DNA from 2 places in the Pseudomonas sp. LBUM1645 genome. Region 1 is predicted to be linked to the other one. Evidence: riboswitches for the same ligand, from Rfam matches in the RefSeq annotation. Region 1 holds a riboswitch; the other holds the start of a gene.
What was found. Region 1 has a riboswitch for cobalamin ahead of ACA079_RS18970 (CbtB domain-containing protein). Riboswitches for the same ligand answer to the same signal wherever they lie in the genome.

Region 2: linked by a shared signal. The riboswitch ahead of cobO (cob(I)yrinic acid a,c-diamide adenosyltransferase) and the one ahead of ACA079_RS18970 (CbtB domain-containing protein) in region 1 are both predicted to bind cobalamin.

What each region holds. Positions count from the first base shown of each region.
Region 1 is NZ_CP166811.1:4,264,192-4,271,845, forward strand. It holds gene cobN (cobaltochelatase subunit CobN) at 1-1,240, opposite strand, end outside; gene cobW (cobalamin biosynthesis protein CobW) at 1,244-2,305, opposite strand; cobalamin riboswitch at 2,404-2,618, opposite strand; cobalamin riboswitch at 2,796-3,024, shown strand; gene ACA079_RS18970 (CbtB domain-containing protein) at 3,146-3,349, shown strand; gene ACA079_RS18975 (CbtA family protein) at 3,361-4,068, shown strand; gene ACA079_RS18980 (cobalamin biosynthesis protein) at 4,065-4,478, shown strand; gene cobM (precorrin-4 C(11)-methyltransferase) at 4,562-5,308, shown strand; gene nfuA (Fe-S biogenesis protein NfuA) at 5,455-6,039, opposite strand; gene ACA079_RS18995 (acyltransferase family protein) at 6,097-7,131, opposite strand; gene ACA079_RS19000 (fatty acid cis/trans isomerase) at 7,221-7,654, opposite strand, start outside.
Region 2 is NZ_CP166811.1:5,179,133-5,186,786, forward strand. It holds gene ACA079_RS23355 (cobyric acid synthase) at 1-540, opposite strand, end outside; gene cobD (threonine-phosphate decarboxylase CobD) at 537-1,529, opposite strand; gene cbiB (adenosylcobinamide-phosphate synthase CbiB) at 1,522-2,430, opposite strand; gene bluB (5,6-dimethylbenzimidazole synthase) at 2,427-3,077, opposite strand; gene ACA079_RS23375 (cobyrinic acid a,c-diamide synthase CobB) at 3,074-4,456, opposite strand; gene cobO (cob(I)yrinic acid a,c-diamide adenosyltransferase) at 4,467-5,078, opposite strand; cobalamin riboswitch at 5,160-5,394, opposite strand; gene ACA079_RS23385 (hypothetical protein) at 5,549-6,133, shown strand; gene ACA079_RS23390 (PQQ-dependent sugar dehydrogenase) at 6,201-7,514, shown strand; gene ACA079_RS23395 (O-methyltransferase) at 7,608-7,654, opposite strand, start outside.

The DNA.
Region 1 (7,654 bases):
TATGCAGCGCACGCAGGATGTTCAGCGCCGCGGCCGGCGTGTCGAGGCCGACACCATTACCGATACGCCCGTCACGGGTCGGGTAGTTGGCGAGGATCAGGGCGATGCGTTTTTCAGCGTTGGGCACTCGCGCCAGATCAATCCAGCGCCGCGCCAGTTCGGCGACAAAATCCATGCGTTCCGGTTGTGGTCGATAGCAGACCACATCGGATTGGCTGCGCTCGCTGCGCCAGGCCAGGTCCTTGAAGCTGATCGGTCGGCTGATGATCCGCCCGTCCAGTTCCGGCAGCGCGATGTGCATCGCCAGATCACGCGGACCGAGGCCCTGTTCGCTGGCGCGCCAACCGGGTTCGTTGTCCTGGGCGCAAATCGCCTGGATCACCGGGATGTTGCGGCGAAACGGTCGCAGGTGCGGCGCTTCGGGGCTGGATTGCGCAAAACCGGTGGTGTTAAGAATCACGCCGGCTTCGACTTCGTCCAACAGGTCCTCGACCACGGTCAGGCAGCCGGGCTCTTTCAAACTGGCCACGGCAATCGGCAAAGGGTTTAACCCTACCGCCTGCAAACGCTGGCAGAAAACATTGATGAAACCGGTGTTCGCCGCCTGCAAATGCGAGCGGTAGAACAGCACCGCCGCAACCGGTTGACCGGCCTGCCAGTCGGCTTGCCAATCCCTCAGTTCAGCGGGGCTTTTATGCGGATGGTAAATCGCCGTGCGCGGTAGGGTTTGCGGCTCGGCCCAGGCGTAGTCGCGATCCAGCCAACGATTGGCGAGGCAGTGGAAAAAATCGAGGGCATTGCTCATGCCGCCCTGACGCAGAAACTGCCAGAGGCGATCGCGGTCTTCCGCACCCACCGTGCTTAGCTCGCTGAGTTCCGGGTCCGGGCGGTCATCGCCGGGGACCAGAATCAGCTGCACGCCGCGCTCCGACAGTTGGACCAGTTGCTCGACGCCGTAACGCCAATAGGCGATGCCACCGTGCAGCGAAATCAAAATGACCTTGGCGTGGCGCAGCACTTCGTCGACATACAGGTCGACCGACGCGTGGTTCTGCACCTGCATCGGGTTGGCCAGGCGCACGCTCGGGTAATCGTCGGGCAACTGCTGCGCGGCTTCGGCGAGCAGCGCGAGGCTGGAGTCGCCGCTGCACAGGATCACCAGCTCGGCGGGGGTTTGTCCAAGGTCGGCAATGTTGTCATCCGACACGAAACCGCCGGGCTGGGTCCTGAGCAGGTGCATGGCTTAAACGCTGAGCGCAGCGCGCAATTGCGCTTCAAGCAGAGTGGCGTCCAGTTCCTGACCGATCAACACCAGACGCGTGGTGCGCGCTTCATCGGCGCCCCACTGACGGTCGAAGTGCTTGTCGAAACGTGTACCCACGCCCTGGATCAGCAGGCGCATCGGTTTGTTCGGGATCGCCGCGAAACCTTTAACGCGCAGGATGCCGTGCTGGACCACCAGTTGGGTCAGCGCGTCCAGCAGCAGGCTTTCGTCGGCTTGCGGCAGTTCGATGGAGATGGAGTCGAAGGCATCGTGGTCGTGATCGTCTTCGCCTTCATGGTGGTGATCGTGATGGCTGTGACGGCTGTCGATGTGTTCTTCGGAGCCGGCGCCGAGGCCGATCAGCACGTCCAGTGGCACGCGACCGCTGCTGGCTTCGATGACTTTCACCGCAGGCGGCAGTTCTTCAGCGACTTCCAGGCGAACACGGGCCAGGTCTTCAGGGCTGATCAGGTCGGCCTTGTTGAGGATCACCAGGTCGGCGCTGGCCAGTTGGTCGGCGAACAGCTCGTGCAGCGGCGATTCGTGGTCCAGGTTCGGGTCGAGTTTGCGCTGGGCATCGACCTGGTCCGGGAACGCGGCGAAGGTGCCAGCGGCGACCGCTGGGCTGTCGACCACGGTGATGACCGCGTCAACGGTGCAGGCGCTACGGATTTCCGGCCACTGGAAGGCTTGCACCAGCGGTTTTGGCAGGGCCAGGCCGGAGGTTTCGATGAGGATGTGGTCGAGGTCGCCGCGACGGGCGACCAATTCGCGCATCACCGGGAAGAATTCTTCCTGAACGGTGCAGCACAGGCAGCCGTTGGCCAGCTCGTAGACGCGGCCGTTGGCTTCTTCTTCAGTGCAGCCGATGGAGCACTGCTTGAGGATTTCGCCGTCGATGCCCAGCTCGCCGAACTCGTTGACGATCACCGCAATGCGACGGCCCTGAGCGTTGTCGAGCATGTGCCGCAGCAAGGTGGTTTTGCCCGAGCCGAGGAAGCCGGTAACGATGGTGACGGGGAGTTTGGCCAGTGTTTTCATCGGATGCCCTTTGGCAAGGTGGCGGGCATACGGGACGACGACCGCTGCTGCATAGGCGCGCGGAAGATTTCGCCACCGGATCACCCCGCCCGGTTGTAGTGAGAATTCGTTTCGAGGCAGGTCTCCTGGCTGACGGTGTGCCGGGCTTGTGGGCCTGGCATTCGCTGCGCCTTCCCGCGAACCCGTTGCACAGGGTTTGCAGTGGCGTGGCAGCGAACATCACCGTTCACAGTTGCGGGGGCAGCCGCGGCATCGACCGCGTTCCCTTCTTAGCTTCGACAAACGCCGAAGAACCTCGAAAGCGCAAGGCTACGCATCGTGTGGGGGCGGGTCAATGTCTTGTGCCGACCCTCAGGACGCTATCGCGGGCAAGCCTTGCTCCTACAAGAGCGCCGCCGTCCTGTAGGAGCAAGGCTTGCCCGCGATTGACGCGCCTCAGTCCCGAGTTGAGAACCCATGCCAATTGACTCTCCGCCCCCGCCCATGCTCTCCTACACGCCTTGTTACGGGTGCCCTTCACAGGGTGAAACGGGAAACCGGTGAATCATGTGCTTTACTCTAAAGTCATGTCAGTCCGGTGCTGCCCCCGCAACGGTAAGCGAGCGAAGCGTCAGATCCACTGTGCCAGCAGTTCGGCATGGGAAGGTGATGCTTGCAGGTCAAGGCGAAAGCCTGCGCCCCTCGTGAGCCCGGAGACCGGCCCGCAACACAAAGTGACCATTACGATCACTGAATAACAAACCCGCGGTGGGCGGGCGCTGTTTGAACCTCTGCGTGCCCGACTCGCAGGGGTCTTCCATGCGCTCTATATCACCCGCTGACAGACCAGAGGGAAGCGCCATGTCGATCATCAGCAGCACCGGCAGCAACACCGATAAGAGCACCGCCAGCACCACCACTACCCTGACTCAACGCCTGACCGCCGCCGCATGCGCGTCGATCCTGGGTGCGTGCCTTGTGTATTTCGCCGGTTTCTCGCACATCGAAGCGGTGCACAACGCCGCTCACGATACCCGCCACAGCTCTGCATTCCCGTGCCATTGAGACCTGCTGACATGATCAAGCGTATTGCGCAAACCGCAGGGTTCACCGGGCTGCTGGCCGCCCTGTTGCTGACCCTGCTGCAAAGCTTCTGGGTGGCTCCGCTGATTTTGCAGGCCGAGACCTACGAAAAATCCGAGCCCGCCGCTGTTGAAGTTCACGAACACGCCCCGGGCGCTGTCGCCGCTCACACCCACGACGCCGAAGCCTGGGAACCGGAAGACGGCTGGCAGCGCGTGCTGTCCACCACAGGTGGCAATCTGGTGGTCGCTGTCGGTTTCGCCCTGATGCTCGCCGGTCTCTACACCTTGCGCGCACCGACCAAAACCTCCCAAGGCCTGCTTTGGGGCCTGGCCGGTTACGCCACGTTCGTGCTGGCACCGACCCTCGGTCTGCCGCCCGAGCTGCCGGGCACTGCCGCAGCTGATTTGGCGCAGCGGCAGATCTGGTGGATCGGCACGGCTGCCTCCACCGCGGTCGGCATCGCATTGATCGTGTTCAGTCGTCACTGGCTGATGAGAGTGCTCGGCGTGGCAATCCTGGCTGTTCCTCATGTGATCGGCGCACCACAACCGGAAGTCCACTCGATGATGGCTCCAGAAGCCCTGGAAGCTCAGTTCAAAATCGCTTCGCAGCTGACCAACGTGGCATTCTGGCTGGCCTTGGGCCTGATCAGTGCCTGGTTGTTCCGCCGCAAAAGCGATAGTCAATACCACGCATGACTGAGATCAGCACAGCGCCGACTTTAGTGGTCGGCCTGGGCTGCCAGCGCGGCTGCCCTGTCAGCACGCTGCGGGCGCTGCTCGATCAGGCGTTACAGGCTCATAAAATCGAACTTCACCAGATCAAGGCCCTGGCCAGCATCGACCTGAAGCGCGAAGAGCCTGGCTTGATCGAATTGGCCGAACAGCTTGCGTTACCATTGCAGTATTTCAGCTGCGAACAATTGGCCGTCTATCAACCGCAACTCAGCCATCGTTCAGACATCGCATTCGAACGCACCGGCTGCTACGGCGTCGCGGAAAGTGCCGCCCTGGCCCTGGCCGAACACCTGGCCCAGGCACCGGCAAAATTGCTGATATCACGACAAAAATATGCCCAGGCCACCATGGCATTGGCCGGCGCTGCATAAAATCCCCGATAATCCCCGCCTTCGATCATGAGCAATCTTCATCTGAAGCCTTGCCCAGCCCCTTTTTCTCACAGGAACCGACGATGACCGTCTACTTCATTGGCGCAGGTCCCGGCGACCCGGAACTGATCACCGTCAAAGGCCAACGGCTGATTCGCAGCTGCCCGGTGATCATCTATGCCGGCTCCCTGGTGCCGACCGCCGTGCTGGATGGCCATCGCGCCGAACAAGTGGTCAACAGCGCCGAACTGCACCTGGAACAGATCATCGAGCTGATCAAATCCGCCCATGCCAAGGGCCAGGACGTGGCGCGGGTGCACTCTGGCGACCCGAGCCTTTATGGTGCGATTGGCGAGCAGATTCGCTACCTGCGCGAACTCGACATCCCGTTTGAAATCATTCCCGGCGTCACGGCCACGGCGGCCTGCGCGGCGCTTCTGGGCGCGGAACTGACGTTACCGGACGTGTCGCAGAGCGTGATCCTGACCCGCTACGCCGACAAAACCGCGATGCCCGCCGGCGAAGAGCTCAGCAGCCTGGCGCAGCACGGGGCGACCATGGCGATTCATCTGGGGGTCAATCATCTGGAGAAAATCCTGGCCGAATTGCTGCCGCATTACGGCGCGGATTGCCCGATCGCGGTGATTCACCGGGCGACCTGGCCGGATCAGGATTGGGTGGTGGGGACGCTTGAAGACATTGCCGCGAAGGTTGAAGCCAAGGGGTTTCGACGCACGGCGTTGATTTTGGTGGGTCGGGTTTTGGGCAGTGATCACTTCAGTGAGTCATCGCTGTACCGTGCCGGGCATGCGCATTTGTATCGGCCATAGGGCCTCATCGCGAGCAAGCTCGCTCCCACAGTTGACCGCATTCCAATGTGGGAGCGAACTTGCTCGCGAAGGCGTCATTGAATTTGACCCATAAAAAAACGGCACTCACGGGTGCCGTTTTTTTATGTCTGCAGCGAACACCTTACTTAGTAGTAGGCGTTTTCTTTCTGCGTGTGGTCGGTGACGTCACGAACGCCCTTGAGCTCTGGAATGCGCTCGAGCAAGGTGCGCTCGATGCCTTCGCGCAAGGTGACGTCTGCCTGGCCGCAGCCTTGGCAACCGCCGCCGAACTTCAGCACGGCGATGCCGTCTTCGACCACATCGATCAGGCTGACCTGACCGCCGTGGCTGGCCAGCCCCGGGTTGATCTCGGTTTGCAGGTAATAGTTGATACGCTCGTTGATCGGGCTGTCGGCATTGACCATCGGTACTTTGGCGTTTGGCGCCTTGATGGTGAGCTGGCCGCCCATACGGTCGGTGGCGTAGTCGACTACCGCATCGTCCAGGAAAGCTTCGCTGAACGAGTCGATGTAAGCGGTGAAGCTTTTCAGCCCCAGCGCCGTGTCTTCAGGTTTTTCTTCGCCCGGCTTGCAGTAGGCAATGCAGGTTTCGGCGTACTGGGTGCCAGGCTGGGTGATAAAGACGCGGATGCCGATACCTGGGGTGTTCTGCTTGGAGAGCAGATCAGCCAGATAATCGTGGGCGGCGTCGGTAATGGTAATAGCGGTCATGGAAACTCCTCGCAGGCTTGGGCGCAGTTTACGCCAATCATCGCGCCGTACAAAGTCCTAGTATTTTTGTCGGGAAAGAGCTGGAACTGCCTCGATAGCCAATTCGCCGTCGATTCGGCCTTTAAGCCACCGATAGCTGCATTTTTCCACCCATTCGTAACTTGCCCACGAGCCCAGACCGATTGTCGCGGCACAAACGGCGAACATCACGTAGGGATTGATGCCATAACGCTGTGCGACAAAACCACCCGCAGACAGCACCAACACGTGCATCAGGTACACCGAGTAGGAGCAATCGCCCAGCAGTTTGAGCACCCGACTGTTCTCGAAATAGCGCTCCAGCGCCATGCACGCCATCACCAGCACCGCGCTCGGCAAGCCCCAGGCCAGCAACCGTGGCTGCGGCGCCAGGTGATAAATCGCCAGCAACGCGCCGCCAATGCCCAGCAACGGTAGCCACAATCCGGGTCTGATCCAGCCGCGACGGTAGATCATGCCGATGGCGATCCCCAGCAAGAATTCATAAACAATGTCCGAGCGGTAGAACTCGCTGATCCAGCCGTAGCCGGTCCAGACCTGACCCACGGCAAACAGTAGCGCGGCGACAATCAGCAGCCGAACCTGCAAGCGGAACAGCAGCGCCCAGGCAAACAGCACGTAGAAGAGCATTTCGTAGTTGAGGGTCCAGCCGACGTTGAGCGTCGGATAAATCCCGTAGCCACCGGGGTTTTCAGTAGGAATGAACAACAGCGACAGCAGGAAATGCGACCAGTTGACGGTCTGATCCGGCAGAACCGGTTGAGCGAATACCACCAGCAGCGCCATCAACACCGTATACAGCCAGTACGCCGGAACGATGCGGAACAGCCGATACAGCAGAAAGCGCCCCGGCGGCAGTGATTTGCCCTCGGTGGACAGGAAAATCACCAGACCACTGATGACGAAGAAGATGTCGACGCCCACCGCGCCCTTGTCGATGAACATCTGCCCCACCGGTCCACGGGCCTGGAAGTCGAAGAATATCTGCATGAAATGGTGGCAGACCACCGTCCAGGCCGCGAGCGCGCGCAGTGCCTGTACTGAAATCAACATCGACGGCCCTCCCGATCGCATTCCCCAAATCACCACAGGGTTTTTGTGGTGTCTCTGGATTGGGACAGCAGCTGCGATTCAAAGGTCGATCAAAGATTCTCGTACCGGTTCATGTCCAGCACGCCCTCTTCCGCCGGATCGGTCTCATGGACGTACCGGCTCAGGTCATGGAAGTAGAACCAGAACTGCGGATGGCTGCGGCGAATCCCCCAGCGCTCGACGATTTTTTCGAAGCGATTGGCGTCCTTGGCATTTTCCATCTCGTCCACGAACTCAGGCACTTGCTCGGCCGGGATATTGAACATGAAGTTCGGATAGCTGCTGAGCACGCCCGGGTAAATAGTCACTGTGTCGAGCCCTGGCTGATACCGCAGCGATTCACCGAGCAGGAACGCGACGTTACTGTGCGCGCGATTGCGCAGCAGGCTGTAGACCTCGCGCTTGCCGCTCGCGGTTTCGATGCGCAGCAGGGTCGCTTCCGGCAACTGATCGATAACCTTCAGCCCGGCCGCCGGACGCGAAG
Region 2 (7,654 bases), 910 kb from region 1:
CAGTTCCAGCGTGCCCACCAGATGCGCAAAAACGCCACCGCGATTGATGTCGGCAATCAGCACCACCGGACAATCCACCGCTTCGGCAAAGCCCATGTTGGCGATGTCACCGGCACGCAGATTGATCTCGGCCGGCGAGCCCGCGCCTTCGACCATGACCACTGGATAAGCTGCGCTCAGCCGTTCATGAGAGGCCAGCACCGCTTGCATGGCGATGGCTTTGTAGTCGTGATACGCAACGGCGTTCATCGTCGTGACCGCACGACCATGGATGATCACTTGGGCGCCGGTGTCGCTGTTGGGTTTGAGCAGCACCGGGTTCATGTCGGTGTGCGGCTCAAGGTTGGCGGCTTGAGCCTGCACCGCTTGCGCGCGACCGATCTCGCCACCGTCGGCGGTCACGGCACTGTTGAGCGCCATGTTCTGTGGTTTGAACGGCACGACGCTGACACCCTGACGCGTGACCCAGCGGCACAACGCCGTCACCAACGTGCTTTTACCGGCGTCGGAAGTGGTGCCTTGCACCATCAACGTAGTCATTGGGTTTCCTTGGCGTAGGCTTCGAACGCTTGCGCGAGACGTGTCCAGTCGGTTTCATCAGCGGGCAAGCCGAAACGCAGGCTGCTGTTGTGCGTGAACAACCGCAGCAGAATGCCGCGCCGGGCCATGAACTCATGCAGGGCTTCGGCGCGCTCGGTGATCAGCCATTGAAACAACGCGCAGCCGCCTTGGGGTTTGAAGCCGTGCTGTTCAAGCAGCAGCGCAAGACGTTCACTGGCTTCATCAGCGCGAACCCGTTGCCGGGCATGCCCTTCGGTATCCCGCAGACAGGCCTGACCCAGCACCCGCGTCGGCCCGCTGACCGCCCACGGTCCCACTTGCTCGGCCAGCAATTTGAGCAACTTGCGCTCGGCCAGCACGAAACCCAGGCGCACACCGGCCAGGCCGAAAAACTTGCCGAAGGAACGCAGCACGATCAACCCGACCTGATTGGCAAAAGGTGCCAGGCTCAGCTGTGGTGTGTTGTCCATGAACGCCTCGTCCACCACCAGCCAGCCACCGCGCTGCGCCAGCCGCGAATGCCAGTCGAGCAGCCGACTCGGTGTCAGGCTCAGGCCGGTAGGATTGTTCGGGTTGACCACCACCAACACGTCGAGGCTGTCGAGAAAGAAGTCGACTTCCTGCTCCAGCACTTCACGCACGATGTAGCCATTACGGCGCCACGCTTCGGCGTGTTCGGCGTAACACGGCGAGAGCACGCCGACCTTGCCGACCCGGCGCAAACGCGGCAGCAACTGGATCGCCATTTGCGAGCCGGCCACCGGCAGCACCTGAGCAGCGCCGTAATAATCACAGGCCGCCTGCTCCAGACCGTCATCGGTTTCCGGCAACCGCGCCCAGGCCCGCAACGGAATCTCCGGGACCGGAAACGGCCAGGGCGCGAGGCCGCTGGACAGGTCGAGCCAATCGGCTTCGGCGATGCCGTAATCGAGCGCCGCCTTGCGTAACCGACCACCGTGCTCAAGCATAAAATTCAGCCCCCACGCAGAGGATCAGCAACCATAACCATACCCCGCGCTGGACCAATTGCCAGCCGCGGTCGATGGAGTCGGCATCCGCCGGCATGCCTTCGCCCAGTTGCGGACGCTGATGCAGTTCACCGTGATAAATCGCCGCCCCGCCCAACTCGACGCCAAGCGCACCGGCACCGGCCGCCATCACCGGACCGGCATTCGGGCTGTCCCAGGTCGGGCCCTGGGTACGCCAGCATTTCAGCGCCAGTCGGGTTTTGCCCAGCAGCGCGTAGGTCAACGCCACCAGGCGTGCAGGAATGTAGTTGAGGACGTCGTCGATCTTTGCCGCCGCCCAGCCGAAACGCTCGAAACGTTCGTTGCGGTAACCCCACATCGCATCCAGCGTGTTGCTCAAACGGTAGAGCACCACGCCAGGCGCACCGGCCACAGCAAACCAGAACAGCGCAGCGAATACCGCGTCGCTGCCGTTCTCCAGCACCGATTCTGTGGCGGCGCGGGCGACTTCGGTTTTATCCAGTTCGCTGGTCTGGCGGCTGACCAGATAACTGACACGTTTGCGTGCCTCGTCCAGATCATCACTGCGCAGCGCCTTGGCCACCGGCTCGACGTGTTCACCGAGGCTGCGCATGCCGAGGGCGCAATAGAGCACCAGAATCTCGACGATCCAGCCGACGTAGGGCGCCCAGGAAAACGCCGTGGCCAGCAGGGTCAGCGGCAACACCGCGATCACCCAGGCAGTCACGCCATGGCTGCGCCAGCCGCGACCTTCACCATTGAAACGTTGCTCGATGCGGTCGGCAAAACGGCCGAACGCCACCAGCGGATGCCAGCGTTTGGGTTCACCCAGCAGCGCATCCAGCGCAACCGCGGCGACACTCAACAACGCCACACTCATTGACTCACTCCCCAATAATTTTCATACAGCAGCTCACTGAGTGGACGCGCCTGCGCCCAGCCTTCGAGTACCAGCATCGGCGCCGGATAGAATTCCTTGACCGGGCCGAGACAAAGAACGGCCAACGGCTTGGCTCCGGCGGGCAAACCCAGCAAGTCCGCCAGTGCTTGCGGCTCGAACAGCGAGACCCAGCCCATGCCCAATCCTTCAGCGCGGGAGGCCAGCCAGAGGTTCTGGATCGCGCAGGACAACGAGGCCATGTCCATTTCCGGCATCGTGCGGCGGCCGAAGATGTGACGCTCGCGATCGTCCATCAGCGCAGCGACCAACACCTCGGCGCAGTCGTTGATGCCTTCGACTTTGAGCTTCATGAATTCGTCGGTGCGCTCGCCGAGGGCTTCGGCGGTGCGGATGCGTTCTTCTTCCACCAACAACTGGATCTTGCCGCGCAGGGCTTGATCACTGATGCGGATGAACCGCCAGGGCTGCATCAGGCCGACACTCGGCGCCTGATGCGCGGCTTCGAGCAGGCGCCGCAGTAACTCGGGCTCGACCGTGCCGCCGCTGAAATGACGCATGTCACGGCGTTCGCCGATGGCGCGATAAACCGCTTCGCGTTCAGCCTCGGAAAATGCGTTGTCAGTCATGGCCTCTTCGCGAGCAAGCTCGCTCCCACAGGGTTCGTGTGATCCATTGTGGGAGCGAGCTTGCTCGCGATGGCGGCCTCAAGGTCAGGCGCAAACAATGCGGCTACAGCAGTTGGATTGGACGGGAAATAAAAATGCACATAAGAGGCAGTCATCCGCCCCTCACGATAAACCGCCTCCGCCCCTCGCCCGCCGTTAGGGCTCAAGCCACGAGCAATCGGCTCAAGCTCGGTACTGGTCAGCGAGTGGTGATAGGTGTGCCCGCGCAACGAACCTTCCGGCAACTCGACTGCCTGCAACGCCAGCGCGGCCAGACGCTTTTGCATCACCGCATCCCCGGCCAGCAAGCCGACCAGTTCAGCGCGAGTGCCCTCGACATCGGTCAACGAATCGAGCAGATAAAGCATGCCGCCGCACTCGGCCAACAATGGTTTACCTGCCGCATGGTGAGCGCGGATTGCGGCCAGCATCGTAGTGTTCTGTGACAGCGCCACATGATGCAATTCGGGATAACCGCCCGGCAGATAGAGGCTGTCTGCCTCCGGCAATTGCGTGTCACGGATCGGCGAGAAAAACAGCAACTCAGCGCCCATGGCGCGGAGCAGATCCAGGCTTGCGCCGTAAGTGAAGGCGAACGCTTCGTCACGGGCCACAGCAATCCGCACACCAGCCAGCAACGGCTCGGCAACGATCACATCAGGCGCGGCGAATTCCACCGCTGGTGGCAGCGCGACCTCGCAGCTGCTGGCCAGTGCATCGGCCGCCGCATCGAGACGCAGATCGAGATCGTTCAACTCACTGGCCTGAACCAACCCGAGGTGCCGACTCGGCAATTCGATACCGGTTTCCCGGGACAAAGCGCCGTACCAGCGCAAACCTTCAGTGAGGCTGCCTTCCAGTAACTGCGCGTGACGCAGGGTGCCGACGCGGTTGGCCAGCACACCGGCAAACGGCAAGTCCGGCTGATAACGCGCCAGCCCCAACGCCAGTGCGCCAAAGGTCTGCGCCATGGCAGTGCCGTCGATCACACCCAGCACTGGCACACCGAAATGCCGCGCCAGATCAGCACTGGACGGAGTGCCGTCAAACAACCCCATCACGCCTTCGATGAGGATCAGATCGGCTTCGCCTGCGGCCTCCCACAACAGCCGACGACTTTCCTGCTCGCCGACCATCCACATATCCAATTGATAAACCGGCGCACCGCTGGCGCGCTCGAGAATCATCGGGTCGAGAAAATCGGGGCCGCACTTGAACACGCGAACCTTGCGCCCCTGATTGCGATGCAAACGGGCCAGTGCGGCGGTGACGGTGGTCTTGCCCTGACCGGAGGCCGGCGCGGCAATCAATACCGCCGGGCAATGACGATGGCTATTCATAAAGTGCAGCTCACAACTCGACGCCTTTTTGCGCTTTGATCCCGGCCTGGAATGCGTGCTTGATCACGCCCATTTCGGTGACGGTGTCGGCCAGTTCGATCATCTCCGGCTTGGCGCCGCGACCGGTGACCACCACGTGCTGCATCGGCGGACGGGCCTGCAAGTCGCTGAGCACTTGATCGAGATCCAGATAACCGTGCTTGAGTGCGATGTTCAATTCATCCAGCACCACCAGGCCGATCGACGGGTCACGCAGCAATTCGCACGACACCGCCCACGCGGCTTCAGCGGCGGCGATGTCACGCTGGCGATCCTGGGTTTCCCAGGTGAAGCCCTCGCCCATCACATGAAAACGCACCTGTTCCGGGAAGCGCCGGAAGAACAGTTCTTCGCCGGTGCTGCTGCGTCCTTTAATGAACTGCACCACGCCACACTGCATGCCGTGGCCCATGGACCGGGCGAGCATGCCGAAAGCCGAGCTGCTTTTACCTTTGCCGTTGCCGGTCAGCACCAGCAGCAGGCCACATTCATTCGGGGAGTTGGCAATGCGTTCGTCGATCACGGCTTTTTTGCGCAGCATGCGCGCCAGATGACGTTCGTCACGATCAGGGGTATCAGTCATGGGGGAGCTCTCCGTTGAGGCTGGATAACGGCGGGCAGGCACAAGAATAGACGGCAAAAAGCCTGGCATCGCCCACCGTGATGCCGCTGGATGGATCAGGCCGGTCTCCGGGCTCATGAGCGGCGTTTTGCCTGACTGCGCGCCTTCCCATGTCGACAGTCGACACAGTGGCTCAAGGCGCAGTCTTCACTCATTTACCGTTGCGGGGGCAGCGCCGGGATCATGGCTCTTCGTCGCTTGAAGAGAGTCACTCACCGGCTTCCCTGTTTCACTCTGTCGACCAAGGTCACAGAGCACCTGAAACAAGCCGCGAAGGTTAGAGGGTTGGGGATGGAGCGTCAATTGAAGACGGGCAGCGTGCGAGCGAATAACTGCCGTCGATCAATTATCTGACGCCAATCTTGTGCCACACTCTCAGCAGTGATATCAAAGAGCCACAACCTCACAACACAATAACAAGGGTGAGCCACATGCAAGGCATGATCATCAGCAATCCGAAGCTGGAATTCCTGCGCCCGGTGCTGGAACGCTGGTTTGACTGTATCGACCGCTACAACGCCGTGCGCGGCGATAACGACACGCCTTACTGGTTCGACGAAAAAGCCAACCTGAGCCTGCTGTCCGCCGCGGCCTGGATGGCGGAAATGGTCACGCTGCAACAAACACCGACCCGTAAACAGACCGAAGAAGGCGAACGCAATGGCCGCGCCGATCTGTTTATCGCGACCAGCGAAGAACGCGCTTACCTTCAGGCGACCCAGCGCTGGCCACGCGTCAACAGCCTGAACCTGACTCAAGCATTGCAGGACATCACCAGCGATGCCAAACGCATCAGCTACGCCAGCGACCTGAAACTCGGCTGCCTGTTCGTTGCGCCACAAAAAGCCCAACAAAGCGCCACCCCGGAAGAACTCCAGGACATGGTCGACGATCTGCAAAAGGAACACACCTGCGCGGTCGCCTGGTACTTCCCCTATGCCTATCGCAAGTTGCGCAACGAAGCCGGCAACTATCACCCCGGCATTGCCGTGCTGTTCAAGGAAGCCCGCGGCTGACGGTTGAACCATCGCGCACCTGCGCTTCTCTACTGATTAGGTCAATGCATTCATAGGGAAGATCAGCATGCGCAAGCCCCAGCTCGCTCTCGTCATCGTGCTCGCCGGAGGGCTTGCCGCCTGTGGTGAAAACGCCAGGCTGCAAGTCTCCGACGGCACCGGCCCGTCGCCCAAGCTGCCAGAACCGAACAAAACCCTGATCCCGACGATGAACATCGCCCCGGCGATCGGCTGGCCGGACGGCACGAAACCCATCGCTGCGACAGGGACTCAGGTGGCGGCTTTTGCCGAAGGTCTCGATCACCCGCGCTGGCTTTACGTGTTACCTAACGGCGACGTGCTGGTGGCCGAAACCAACGCACCACCCAAACCCGATGACGGCAAAGGTATTCGTGGTTGGGTCATGGGCAAAGTCATGGGCCGTGCCGGCGCCAAAGTACCGAGCCCGAATCGCATCACGCTGCTGCGGGACAAGGACCACGACGGCATCGCCGAAACCCGCACAGTGTTCCTGGAAAACCTAAACTCACCCTTCGGCATGACCTTGGTCGGCAATGACCTGTACGTCGCCGACACGGATCGCTTGCTGCGTTTCCACTATGAAAACGGCGAGACGGCGATCAAGTCGCAGCCGATGAAGGTGATCGACTTGCCGGGCGGTACGCTGAATCACCACTGGACCAAAAACGTCATCGCCAGCAAGGACGGCAGCAAGCTGTACGTCACGGTGGGCTCCAACAGCAACGTGGCCGAAAACGGCATGGACAAGGAAGAAGGTCGCGCGGCGATCTGGGAAGTAGATCGCGCCACCGGCAACCATCGGATCTTCGCCTCGGGGATTCGCAATCCAAACGGCCTGGCCTGGGAACCTCGGAGCGGCGCATTGTGGACGGCGGTCAACGAGCGCGACGAAATCGGCAGCGATCTGGTGCCGGACTACATCACTTCAGTGAAGGACGGCGGGTTCTACGGTTGGCCTTACAGTTATTACGGCCAGCACGTCGACATCCGCGTCGAGCCGCAAAACCCCGACCTGGTGGCCAAGGCCATTGCTCCGGATTACGCGGTCGGCCCGCATACCGCATCGCTGGGCTTGACGTTCGCTGAGGGCAACAGACTGCCGGCGCAGTTCAAGGAAGGGGCATTCGTCGGCCAGCACGGCTCGTGGAATCGTAAACCGCACAGTGGCTACAAAGTGATTTTCGTGCCGTTCGCGGGAGGCAAACCGACTGGGCAACCGGTCGATGTGCTCACAGGTTTCCTCAACGCAGATGAGAAAGCCATGGGCCGGCCGGTAGGCGTGGTGATTGATCAGCAGGGGGATTTGTTGGTGGCGGATGACGTGGGCAATAAGGTGTGGCGCGTGTCAGCGGCCAAGTAAAAGTCAAAAGATCGCAGCCTGCGGCAGCTCCTACAGGGCGTACACCATCCACTGTAGGAGCTGCCGCAGGCTGCGATCTTTTTCAATAGGCGCCTACCTTTTGCGGCACAGCGTCAATCCATCACCTATCGGCAACAACG